3 regions of the Nocardioides sp. cx-173 genome follow, and region 1 is predicted to be linked to each of the others. Evidence: predicted binding sites of a transcription regulator. Region 1 holds the regulator's gene; each other region holds the start of a gene.
What was found. Region 1 encodes LexA, which represses DNA repair genes until DNA is damaged. Its sites were predicted from a motif close to TCGAACANNTGTTCGA; they were not measured.
Positions count from the first base shown of each region.

Region 1 (3,265 bases):
TGACGCTTCGCGAGCTGGACCTTGCCGGCGAGCGGGGCCTTGCGGTAGGCCGCGCCCTCCGAGTAGGTCTTGACCGGGCGGCGGTTGGCGGCGGAGAAGGCGGTGAAGATCTTCTCGGGCGTCGTCTTGCGGGCGCGCAGCACGCTGGAGACCGCCTGCCAGGAGTACTGGTCCTTGCGGGCGGCCCCGCTGCCGTCGGCGCGACGGAAGATGTCACGCACGATCGTGGGCAGGCCGCCCTGGCTGGCCGGGAAGCGCTCGCCGAGGTAGCGGAAGAAGATCCACACGCCGTAGTGGTAGCCGGTGGCAGGGTCGAACTGGTCCATCGACTTGCGCGGCTGGCGCAGAGGGCTCGCGGCGAGGTACTGGCGGTTGTCGTCGACGCCGTCGTAGAGCTCGTCCTCGACCCACGCGGCGGTGGCCTCGAGCAGCCAGCCGTCCTCGGCGAAGTCGTAGGCGTACTGGACGGCGTGGAAGTACTCGTGCGCCACGGTCACCTGGAGGTTCTCGAGCGGGGTGTTGGTCGGGAACTCCGAGGCCTGGTAGTCGTTGTCGACCACGCAGAAGGCGTAGCGGTCCCAGGGGGCCTTGAACGGCCGCTTCTCGTCGGTGGTGCAGTAGCCGTAGAGGCGGCGGTCGCCGATGTTGGCGATGTAGATGTCGGGCAGGCTGTTGCCGCCCTTGCCCGCGTCGGGCTTCGGGGCCTTGTAGCCGGCGGCGACGTAGCGCTTGTGCACCGCGGTGGCGGTGGCGAGCGTGGTCTGGGCGTACGTCGCGGTCGTGGCCTCGGGACCGCTCTGGACCCAGTGCACGCAGACCACGTCGGAGCACTGAGTGGACACCGGGTTGGTGCCGTAGCTGTCCTCGTCCTTGCCGCCCGTGGGACGCGCGAGCACGCGCTGCGCGGCCGCGCGGTCGCCCGCGTCGAGCTCGTCGAGACGCAGGGCGAGGTCGCGCAGCGCCAGCGTGGCGTCGCCGCGCCGCGAGCCGTCCAGGACCTGCTGGGCGCGGGTGAGCGCGCGCTCGGCGGCGCTCGGCTGGGCGGCAGCGGCCTTGCCGCGCCCGGTGGTGTCGGGCCGCGCCGTGGCGCTGGGCGCGGTCAGCAGCGTGGCGAGCAGCCCGACAAGGGCGACCAGGGCGAGGAGGGGCAGGGGTGCTCGGCGAGCGTGAAGGGGGGGCACCCTGGGGACCCTACATGCGGCGCAGGACCGCGGTGACCTTGCCGAGGATGGTCGCGTGGGTGCCGTCGATCGGCTCGAACGCCTCATTGTGCGGCAGCAGCCAGACCTGGCCGTCCTTGCGCTGGAAGGTCTTGACGGTGGCCTCCCCGTCGATCAGCGCGGCCACGATCTCGCCGTTCTGGGCCGTCTGCTCGCGCTTGATCACCACGTAGTCGCCGTGGCAGATCGCGGCGTCGATCATCGACTCCCCGGACACCTCGAGCAGGAACAGCTCGCCCTCGCCGACCAGCTGGCGCGGCAGCGGGAACACGTCGGTGAAGGTCTCCTCGGCCAGGATCGGGCCGCCGGCCGCGATCCGGCCCAGCAGCGGCACGTTGGTCGGCGCCGGGGCGACGTCACCGATCCCGGTCTCGTCGTAGGAGGACTCCTCGGCGCTGCTCATCGAGCGCCGGGCCGCCATCACCTCGGGCAGGAAGACCTCGAGCGCGCGCGGCCGGTTGGGGTCGCGCTTGAGGAAGCCCTTCTCCTCCAGCGTCTTGAGCTGGTGGGCGACGCTCGAGCTGCTGGTCAGGCCGACCGCCTGGCCGATCTCGCGCATGCTCGGCGGGTAGCCGCGCCGCTCGATGCTGTCCTTGATCGTCGCCAGCACCCGCAGCTGTCGCGGGGTGAGCCCCGTGGCGTCCGGGGGTCCGTCGGGCAGCTCGGAGACAGTCTTCTTGGCCATGGGTCGAGGGTCCCACCAAACCCGGCGTTGTTCAAACACCTGTTCGAACGGCGTGTCGCGCCCAGACGTTCGAACAAATGTTCGCCTGGGGTCTTGATTTCGTTCGAACAGGTGCTCTACTGTCGATCACATGTTCGATCGAACGTGTGATCGGACATGTGATCGGACATGTGATCGACACCGTCTCGCCAGTCACTGTCGGTGCTCGCCGTTAGACATGAGCTCCACGCAAGACCCGAGGCTGACCGCCACTTCCCCAGGAGGTCCTAATGAGCACGATGACCCTGTCTTCCGCCCCGTCTGTTGCCCCGTCTGTCACACCGTCTCCGGCACTGGCTCGTGCTCCGCGCAGCCTGCCCCGACGAGACAGCGAGTGCAGCACCCTGCGACTGACCCGACGCGGCCGGCTGGTGGTCCTCCTGCTCGCCCTGGCGGTCGTCCTGACCGTCGGGTTCGCACTGGCGTCCGGCTCGGTCGCCACCGAGCGCCCCGGCACCCCGGAGCCCACCCGAGTGGTGATGGTCGGTGCCGGCGAGACCCTGTGGGACATCGCCTCCGACCTCGCCGACGACGGCGACACCCGGACGATGATGGACGAGATCACGCGCCTCAACGCCCTCGACTCGAGCATGGTCTCGATCGGCCAGGAGCTGGTCGTTCCTGCCGGCTAGCACCACACAGACGTCGTCAGCCGCCTCGACCCCGGCTGACGAACCGGGGAAGACAGAGGGCGGGACCACCCGGTGGTCCCGCCCTCTGCGGCGTTCTATCGCGCGGCGCGCCGCCCGCCGGGACTCGCCGGCGGGCCGGACTCGACCGGAGTGCTCGGCGCCTGGGGCGGCGGGGGCTGGGTGATGCCCAGCGCCCGAAGCAGGCGGGCCGCGAGGATCAGCCCGAGGAAGAGGCAGGCCACGGCGCCCAGGGACGCCAGTCCCAGGAAGGTCCAGGCCTGCCCGTCGCCGCCGCGTGCCTGACCCCCGAAGTCGATGGCGGCGTAGACCAGGTAGCCCCAGGCCAGCACGCTGATCGTCACGGCGAGGGCGTAGCCGAGCAGCGCGGGGCGCAGTCCGCGCTTGGGCTTGCTGCCCCGGCGCGACCCGGCGCGCTTTCCCTGGCTCACGCGGGCCATTGTGACTGATGCCCGGCCGGCGTCCTACCCGCCCCGTCCTCTGCTCGTCCTGTGCTCGTCGTCTGCCCGACGTCTGTCTCGAGGCCGCAGTGGGCACCGGGCGGCATGGAGGTCCTTCCCGACATCGTCGGCCCCGACCCGGTGGTCGTCTTCTGCGGCCTGGCCGGCGCCGCCAGCACCAAGACCCGCGACCACTACTACGCCTCGCCCGGCAACAGCTTCTGGGAGTCG
Region 1 covers NZ_CP088262.1:600,303-603,567, forward strand. The annotation lists gene LQ940_RS02825 (MXAN_6640 family putative metalloprotease) at 1-1,181, opposite strand, end outside; gene lexA (transcriptional repressor LexA) at 1,192-1,905, opposite strand; gene LQ940_RS02835 (LysM peptidoglycan-binding domain-containing protein) at 2,316-2,576, shown strand; gene LQ940_RS02840 (hypothetical protein) at 2,672-3,025, opposite strand; gene LQ940_RS02845 (mismatch-specific DNA-glycosylase) at 3,140-3,265, shown strand, end outside.

Region 2 (3,265 bases), 1.9 Mb from region 1:
TCGTGGGCGATGATCATCGCCAGCGTCGTCTTGCCCAGCCCCGGGGGGCCGGACAGCAGGACGTGGTCGGGGGCGCGCTCGCGCTGGCGGGCCGCCTCGAGCACCAGGCCGAGCTGCTCGCGTACGCGGTGCTGGCCGACGACCTCGTCGAGCGATCGGGGTCGCAGCGCCGCCTCGATCACCCGCTCGTCGCCCTCGGCCTCCGCGGCCGTGAGCGAGCGCAGGTACTGCTCCTCGGCGACCTCCAGCTCGTCCTCGTGCACCGGCTCAGGCCTTGCTCAGCGAGCGCAGCGCGGCGCGCAGCAGCGCGCCCACATCGGGCAGGTCGCCGGCCTCGGGCGCGACGGTCTCCACCGCCGCATCGGCGTCCTTCGCCGACCAGCCCAGCCCGACCAGGCCCTGGGTGACCTGGTCGCGCCACGGTGCGGCGGCGGCGGCCGGGCTCGCGGACCGAGCGCCGGTGGGGGCGCCGATGCGGTCCTTGAGCTCGAGGATGATCCGCTGCGCGCCCTTCTGGCCGATGCCGGGCACCCGGGTCAGCGTCTTGACGTCGTCGGCGGCGATCGCGCGGCGCAGGTCGTCGGGGCTGAGCACGGCGACCATCGCCTGGGCGACCTTGGGGCCGACTCCGGACGCGGTCTGCACGAGCTCGAACGTCGACTTCTCGTCATCGTCGGCGAATCCGAACAGCGTGAGCGAGTCCTCGCGCACCACCATGCTGGTCGACAGGGTGGCCTGGTGGCCCGGGCGCAGCGACGCGAGGGTGCCGGGGGTGCACATCAGCTCCAGGCCGACTCCCCCGACCTCGAGCACGGCGCTGGAGACGGTCAGCGCGGCCACCTGGCCGCGGACGAAGGCGATCACGCTCTGCTCCTGAAGGTGGGGGCGGTGGCCCGTGGGCGGCGGTTGGCGGCCAGCGCCGCGTCGATGCGCGCCTGTGCGCCGCCGCGCCAGATGTGGGTGATGGCGAGCGCCAGGGCGTCGGCGGCGTCGGCCGGCTTGGGCAGGGTCTCCAGGCGCAGGATCCGGGTGATCATGGCGCCCACCTGGGCCTTGTCGGCCCGGCCGTTGCCGGACACCGCCGCCTTGACCTCGCTGGGCGTGTGCAGCGCGACCGGCAGGCCGCGCCGGGCCGCGCAGACCAGGGCGATGCCGCTCGCCTGCGCCGTACCCATGATCGTGGAGCTGTCGGAGCGCGCGAACACCCGCTCGACGGCGACCGCGTCGGGGCGGTACTCGTCGAGCCAGGCGTCGATGCCGCGCTCGATGGTGACCAGCCGCTCGGCCACCGGGAGGTCGCTGGAGGTGCGCACGACGTTGACGTCGACCAGGCTCAGCGGACGCCCCACGCTGCCCTCGACCACCCCGATGCCGCATCGGGTCAGCCCCGGGTCGATTCCCAGCACCCGCATGGGCCTGCTCATCGCGCCGCCTCTCGTCCGAACACCTGTTCGGAGAACACGCTATCCGCCCACGTCGCGCCCCAGGGTCTCGACACGCCCCCAGACCGCCGACCCGTCGCAAACTCGTCCGATTTTCCGCTGACCCGTCAGAAAGTTTCTGACGGGTCAGCGGAATGTGGTCAGGACTCGTCGTCGAGGGCGGCCATGACGTCGTCGGGGACGTCGAAGTTGGCGAAGATGTTCTGGACGTCGTCGAGGTCCTCGAGCACGTCGACCAGGCGGAACATCTTGCCTGCGGCGTCCTTGTCGAGCGCGACCTGCATGTCGGGCACGAACGAGGCCTCGGCCGAGTCGTAGTCGATGCCGGCGCTCTGGAGCGCGGTACGGACATCGACCAGGTCGGTGGCCTCCGAGATGACCTCGATGGCCTCGCCGAGGTCGTGGACGTCGTCGGCGCCGGCCTCGAGCGTCGCCTCCAGCACGTCGTCCTCGCTGACCTGACGTCCCTCCTGCTCGCGGGGCACCACGACGACGCCCTTGCGGTGGAAGAGGAACGACACGGACCCGGGGTCGGCGAGCGAGCCGCCGTTGCGGGTCATGGCGGTGCGGACCTCCATGGCGGCGCGGTTCTTGTTGTCGGTGAGGCACTCGATGAGCATGGCGACGCCGGAGGGGCCGTAGCCCTCGTACATGATCGTCTGGTAGTCGGCCCCTCCGGTCTCCGCGCCGGAGCCGCGCTTGACCGCGCGGTCGATGTTGTCGTTGGGGACCGAGGACTTCTTGGCCTTCTGGATGGCGTCGTAGAGCGTCGGGTTGCCGGTCGGGTCACCGCCGCCCATGCGGGCCGCGACCTCGATGTTCTTGATCAGCTTGGCGAACATCTTGCCGCGCTTGGCGTCGACGACCGCCTTCTTGTGCTTGGTGGTCGCCCATTTGGAGTGGCCGGACATGCGCTCCCTTACCTACGACTGCTTGACGAGATCCACGAAGAGGCTGTGGATGCGGTGGTCCGCCCCGACCTCGGGGTGGAACGACGTGGCCATCAGGTGACCCTGGCGGACCGCGACGATCCTACCCGCGGCCTCGCCGTGCGTGACCGCGGCGAGCACCTGCACCGTCTCCCCGACCTGCTCGACCCAGGGCGCGCGGATGAAGAGGGCGTGCACGGGCGAGTCGAGCCCGGCGAACGCCAGGTCCCCCTCGAAGGAGTCGACCTGGCGACCGAAGGCGTTGCGCCGCACCGTGATGTCCAGCCCGCCGAGGGTCTCCTGGTCGGCCGTCCCGTCCTCGACCCGCTCGGCGAGCAGGATCATCCCGGCGCAGGTGCCGAAGGCGGGCATGCCGCGCTTGATCCGGTCGCGGACCGGCTCGAACAGCTCAAAGGTGCGGGCCAGCTTGGCCATCGTCGTCGACTCGCCCCCAGGGAGCACGAGCGCGTCGCAGGCCTCCAGCTCGCTGGGGCGACGTACGGCGATCGAGGCGACCCCGAGCGACTCGAGCGCGCGCAGGTGCTCGCGCACGTCGCCCTGCAGGGCGAGGACGCCGATCGTGGGGGTGGTCGTGCGGCCGGTCGTGATGCGGGTCACGCCGTCAGTCTAGGAACGCCTGGCCGTTGCCTTGCGTGGGGCCACGCTCGGACCACTCTGCTAGAGGCAGGTGGGCGCTTCGTTCTTGTTCTTGCCCACCTTGAACTGCTTGGTTCTTGCTGGACCTTTCCAGGCTGACCGAACGGTCATCTCCGGGGTGACGGTGACCGTGACCGTGACGTTGCTGAGCTCACTTGGAGTGAAGGTGATAGCCACGGACTTGGTCCCTCCGACTGTTCCGACTGTCCCCGGCGTCGCCTTGGAAGTGGACACGGT
Region 2 covers NZ_CP088262.1:2,499,359-2,502,623, forward strand. The annotation lists gene ruvB (Holliday junction branch migration DNA helicase RuvB) at 1-224, opposite strand, end outside; gene ruvA (Holliday junction branch migration protein RuvA) at 268-864, opposite strand; gene ruvC (crossover junction endodeoxyribonuclease RuvC) at 861-1,403, opposite strand; gene LQ940_RS12115 (YebC/PmpR family DNA-binding transcriptional regulator) at 1,583-2,353, opposite strand; gene pdxT (pyridoxal 5'-phosphate synthase glutaminase subunit PdxT) at 2,366-2,980, opposite strand; gene LQ940_RS12125 (signal peptidase I) at 3,050-3,265, opposite strand, start outside.
Region 2: the regulator LexA is predicted to act here: its motif matches at 1,440-1,455, upstream of ruvC (crossover junction endodeoxyribonuclease RuvC).

Region 3 (3,265 bases), 740 kb from region 1:
GGACCGCGGCCACTGCAGAGCCGACCCCGCCGGCGACCAGGTCGCCCATGGTGTCGGTGTAGCCGACCTGGATCCGGTCGTCGATCTGGGTGTGCCCGAACCACTCGCACATCTCCCAGACCACGGCCAGCGACGTGCCGAGGGCCAGTGTGACGACGGCCCGGCCGAGCCGCCAGCGCGGGGTGGCCGGGTCGCGCGCCAGGCTCAGGGCGCCGAGCCGCACGAGGGCGAGGTAGGCCATGGCGGCGATGAGGCCGGTCGCGGCGGCGTGGACGACCACGTCGAGCCACCCGACGCGCAGGTAGAGGTCGAGCTGGGCGGCCCAGGCGCCGAAGAGCAGCAGCGCGCAATAGGACAGGTCCAGCGCGGCACTGGCACGCGGCGATGCTATCCGCCGGTCAGCCGGTATCGGCAGCGTAGGTGAGGTCGGTGGTGCCCTGGGGTGTGGTGAGGAAGCTCTGGCCGTGGGGGTCGTGCCAGAGGTAGGTGCCGGGGGCGAGTGGTCGGTAGGTCCAGCCGGCGTGGGTCTTGAGGCGGTGGTGATGTCGGCACAGGGCGGCGAGGTTGCACTCGCAGGTCGGCCCGCCGTGGTCGTAGGGGGTGATGTGGTCGAGGTCGCAGGAGCGGGCAGGTCGGGTGCACCAGGGGAAGACGCAGGTCGGATCGCGCAGGCGGACCTTCTCGGCGATCAGCGGGGAGGGGACGTACGGGTCGGTCTCGCCGGGGCGGTGGCGGGTGCCGTCGCAGTGGTCGTTGAGGTCGATGACGGGGCGGACGGTGACGAAGCGGTCGTTGCGGGCGAGCCACTCGCGCACGGTGTCGACCAGCCAGGTCCGCCCGGTCTCGTCGGTGGCGACGGGGTCGCAGCCCAGGGGCGCGTCGCCGCTCAGGTGGAGGTAGGCCACGATGCCCTTGGTCGGCACGGGGGCCTGGTCGCCGTTGATGAGCGCGAGGGCTCGGGCGGGGTCGGCGAGGATGCCGATCGCCATCGCGCGGCGTACGTCGAAGGACTCGGTGCAGCCGTCACGCAGCAGCGCGGCCGCGACCAGGGACAGGGCGCGGTCGAAGTCGGTGAGGTCGGACCAGTCGGCGCGCAGGGTCATCTCGGCGACGCCGGTGTGGTTGAGCGAGCCCTCGTGCACGGTGGCGTGGCGGTGGTCGAGGGCCTCGAGCTGCTCGGCCTCGCGCTGCTCGGGGTAGAGCCGCAGCATCGCCTCGTCCAGGACCTGGTCCAGGGTGGTGGCGCCGACCTGGTGGGCGCGCTCGGCGACCTCGAGGTCGACGTAGGCGGCCACGTCGGCGGGCTTGCCGAGCACGGCCTGCGCGATCCGGCGCGCCCGCCAGACCGGGACCTGGCCGGCCAGCACGCGGGCGTGGACGCGGGGCAGGCGGTGGGCCAGGGTCAGGGCGTCGCGCAGGTAGGCCTTGCCGGCGGTGGTGGTCATCTGGTTGGCCACCGCGAACGCGGCCGGCGCGTCCCAGGCCAGGCGCGGGAGCCCGAACCACTCCAGCACCCCGGGGTCGGTCAGGTCCTCGACGTGCGGCGCGCCGTCGTGGTAGGCGCCGCGGCTGCGGGCGGCGTGCCAGGTGTCGTCGGCGGGGTCCTCGAGGTGGGTGTGGGCCCAGGCCAGGCCGAGTCGCAGCAGGTCGGCCTCGGCGGCGTCGGCGCGGGTCCGCGCCTGGCGGACTGCGGCGATCAGGTCCTCGGGCGCGCCTGGCCCATCGGCGCTGGGCCGGTGGTCGTCGAGGTGCGCGATGGACATGGTCTATACTAACCGAACAGACGTTCGAGGCGCAAGGCTTTGTGTGGGGTTCCTGGTCGGGTCACCGGATCTCGACGGGCGCTCCTCGCTGGCGCTCGTCGCTGCTCGGTCAACGGGGGGTGACGGTGTCGGGGGGCGGGTCTAGCGTCGGGCCATGGCTGACTTCACCGACGAGGACCTGAGCGGCTCGCGCCTCACCCGGGTCGACCTGAGCAACACGCGCTTCGAGCGCGTCCACCTCGAGCACGTCGAGCTCATCGACTCCGAGATGTACGACATGACCATCCGCGGCACCGACCTGGTCGGCGTGCGCATGCACGGCGTCGAGATCGTCGACCTCGACATCGTCGGGGAGGTGGTGAAGCTGACCGTCAACGGCATCGACGTCGCCTCCTTCGTGCAGGAGGAGCTCGACCGGCGCCATCCCGGCCGGGCGGCGATGCGGCCGACGGACCCCGACGGCTTCCGGGCTGCCTGGGACCTGCTCGAGGAGCTCTGGGCCGGCACCGTCGAGCGGGCCCGGCGCCTCGACCCGGCCGTGCTGCACGAGTCCGTCGACGGCGAGTGGTCGTTCATCGAGACCCTGCGCCACCTCGCCTTCGCCACGGACGCGTGGCTGAGCCGCGCCATCCTGGGCGACCCCTCCCCGTGGCACCCGCTCGAGCTGCCATGGGACCAGATGCCCGACACCCCGGGCATCCCCCGCGACCGCGCCGCTCGACCCTCCCTCGAGGAGGTGCTCGAGCTGCGCGAGAGCCGCCGCGACGCCGTACGCCGCTACCTCGACGAGCTGACTCAGGAGACGCTCGACGGCGACACCGAGCCGATCGACGGCCCGGGCTGGCCGCCGCCGGAGAGCTTCCCGGTCGCGCAGTGCCTGCGCACCATCCTCAACGAGGAGTGGGAGCACCGGCTCTACGCCGAGCGCGACCTCGCGATCCTCGAGACCCGGACGTAGGCGACAGGCGCCTGTCCGAGGTACTCCTCAGCGCGGGGATCGCGCACCAGGACGATGAATCCCGGGACGGTCCTGAGTCTGACTCGACAGCGGCCTCGCCCGGAGGCTCGCCCCGAGGAGGTCGTCATGGTCACCGCACGAGCCCACCTGTGGTTCAGCAACGGCAAGGCGGGCGACGCCGCCCGCTTCTACGAGCAGCACATCCCCGACTCCAAGGTCACCAACGTCGTCGTCGCACCCGAAGGACTGCCGCAGACGACGCCGGGCGAGTTCATCGTCGACTTCACCGTGGCCGGGATGCCGGTCACCGCGATCAACGCCGGAGCCGAGTTCACCCTGGACGAGGCCTTCTCCATCTACCTCAACGTCGACACCCAGGCGGAAGTCGACCATTTCTGGGACCTGCTCACCGCCGACGGCGGCCAGGAGCAGGCGTGCGGCTGGTGCAAGGACAAGTTCGGGGTGTCGTGGCAGATCGTGCCCACACAACTTGAGGAGCTCTGCGGCGACCTGACCACCGAGGCCAACATCCGCGCCACCCAGG
Region 3 covers NZ_CP088262.1:1,344,365-1,347,629, reverse strand. The annotation lists gene LQ940_RS06470 (hypothetical protein) at 1-280, opposite strand, end outside; gene LQ940_RS06465 (HNH endonuclease signature motif containing protein) at 399-1,763, opposite strand; gene LQ940_RS06460 (DinB family protein) at 1,918-2,721, shown strand; gene LQ940_RS06455 (VOC family protein) at 2,848-3,265, shown strand, end outside.
Region 3: the regulator LexA is predicted to act here: its motif matches at 1,776-1,791, upstream of LQ940_RS06465 (HNH endonuclease signature motif containing protein).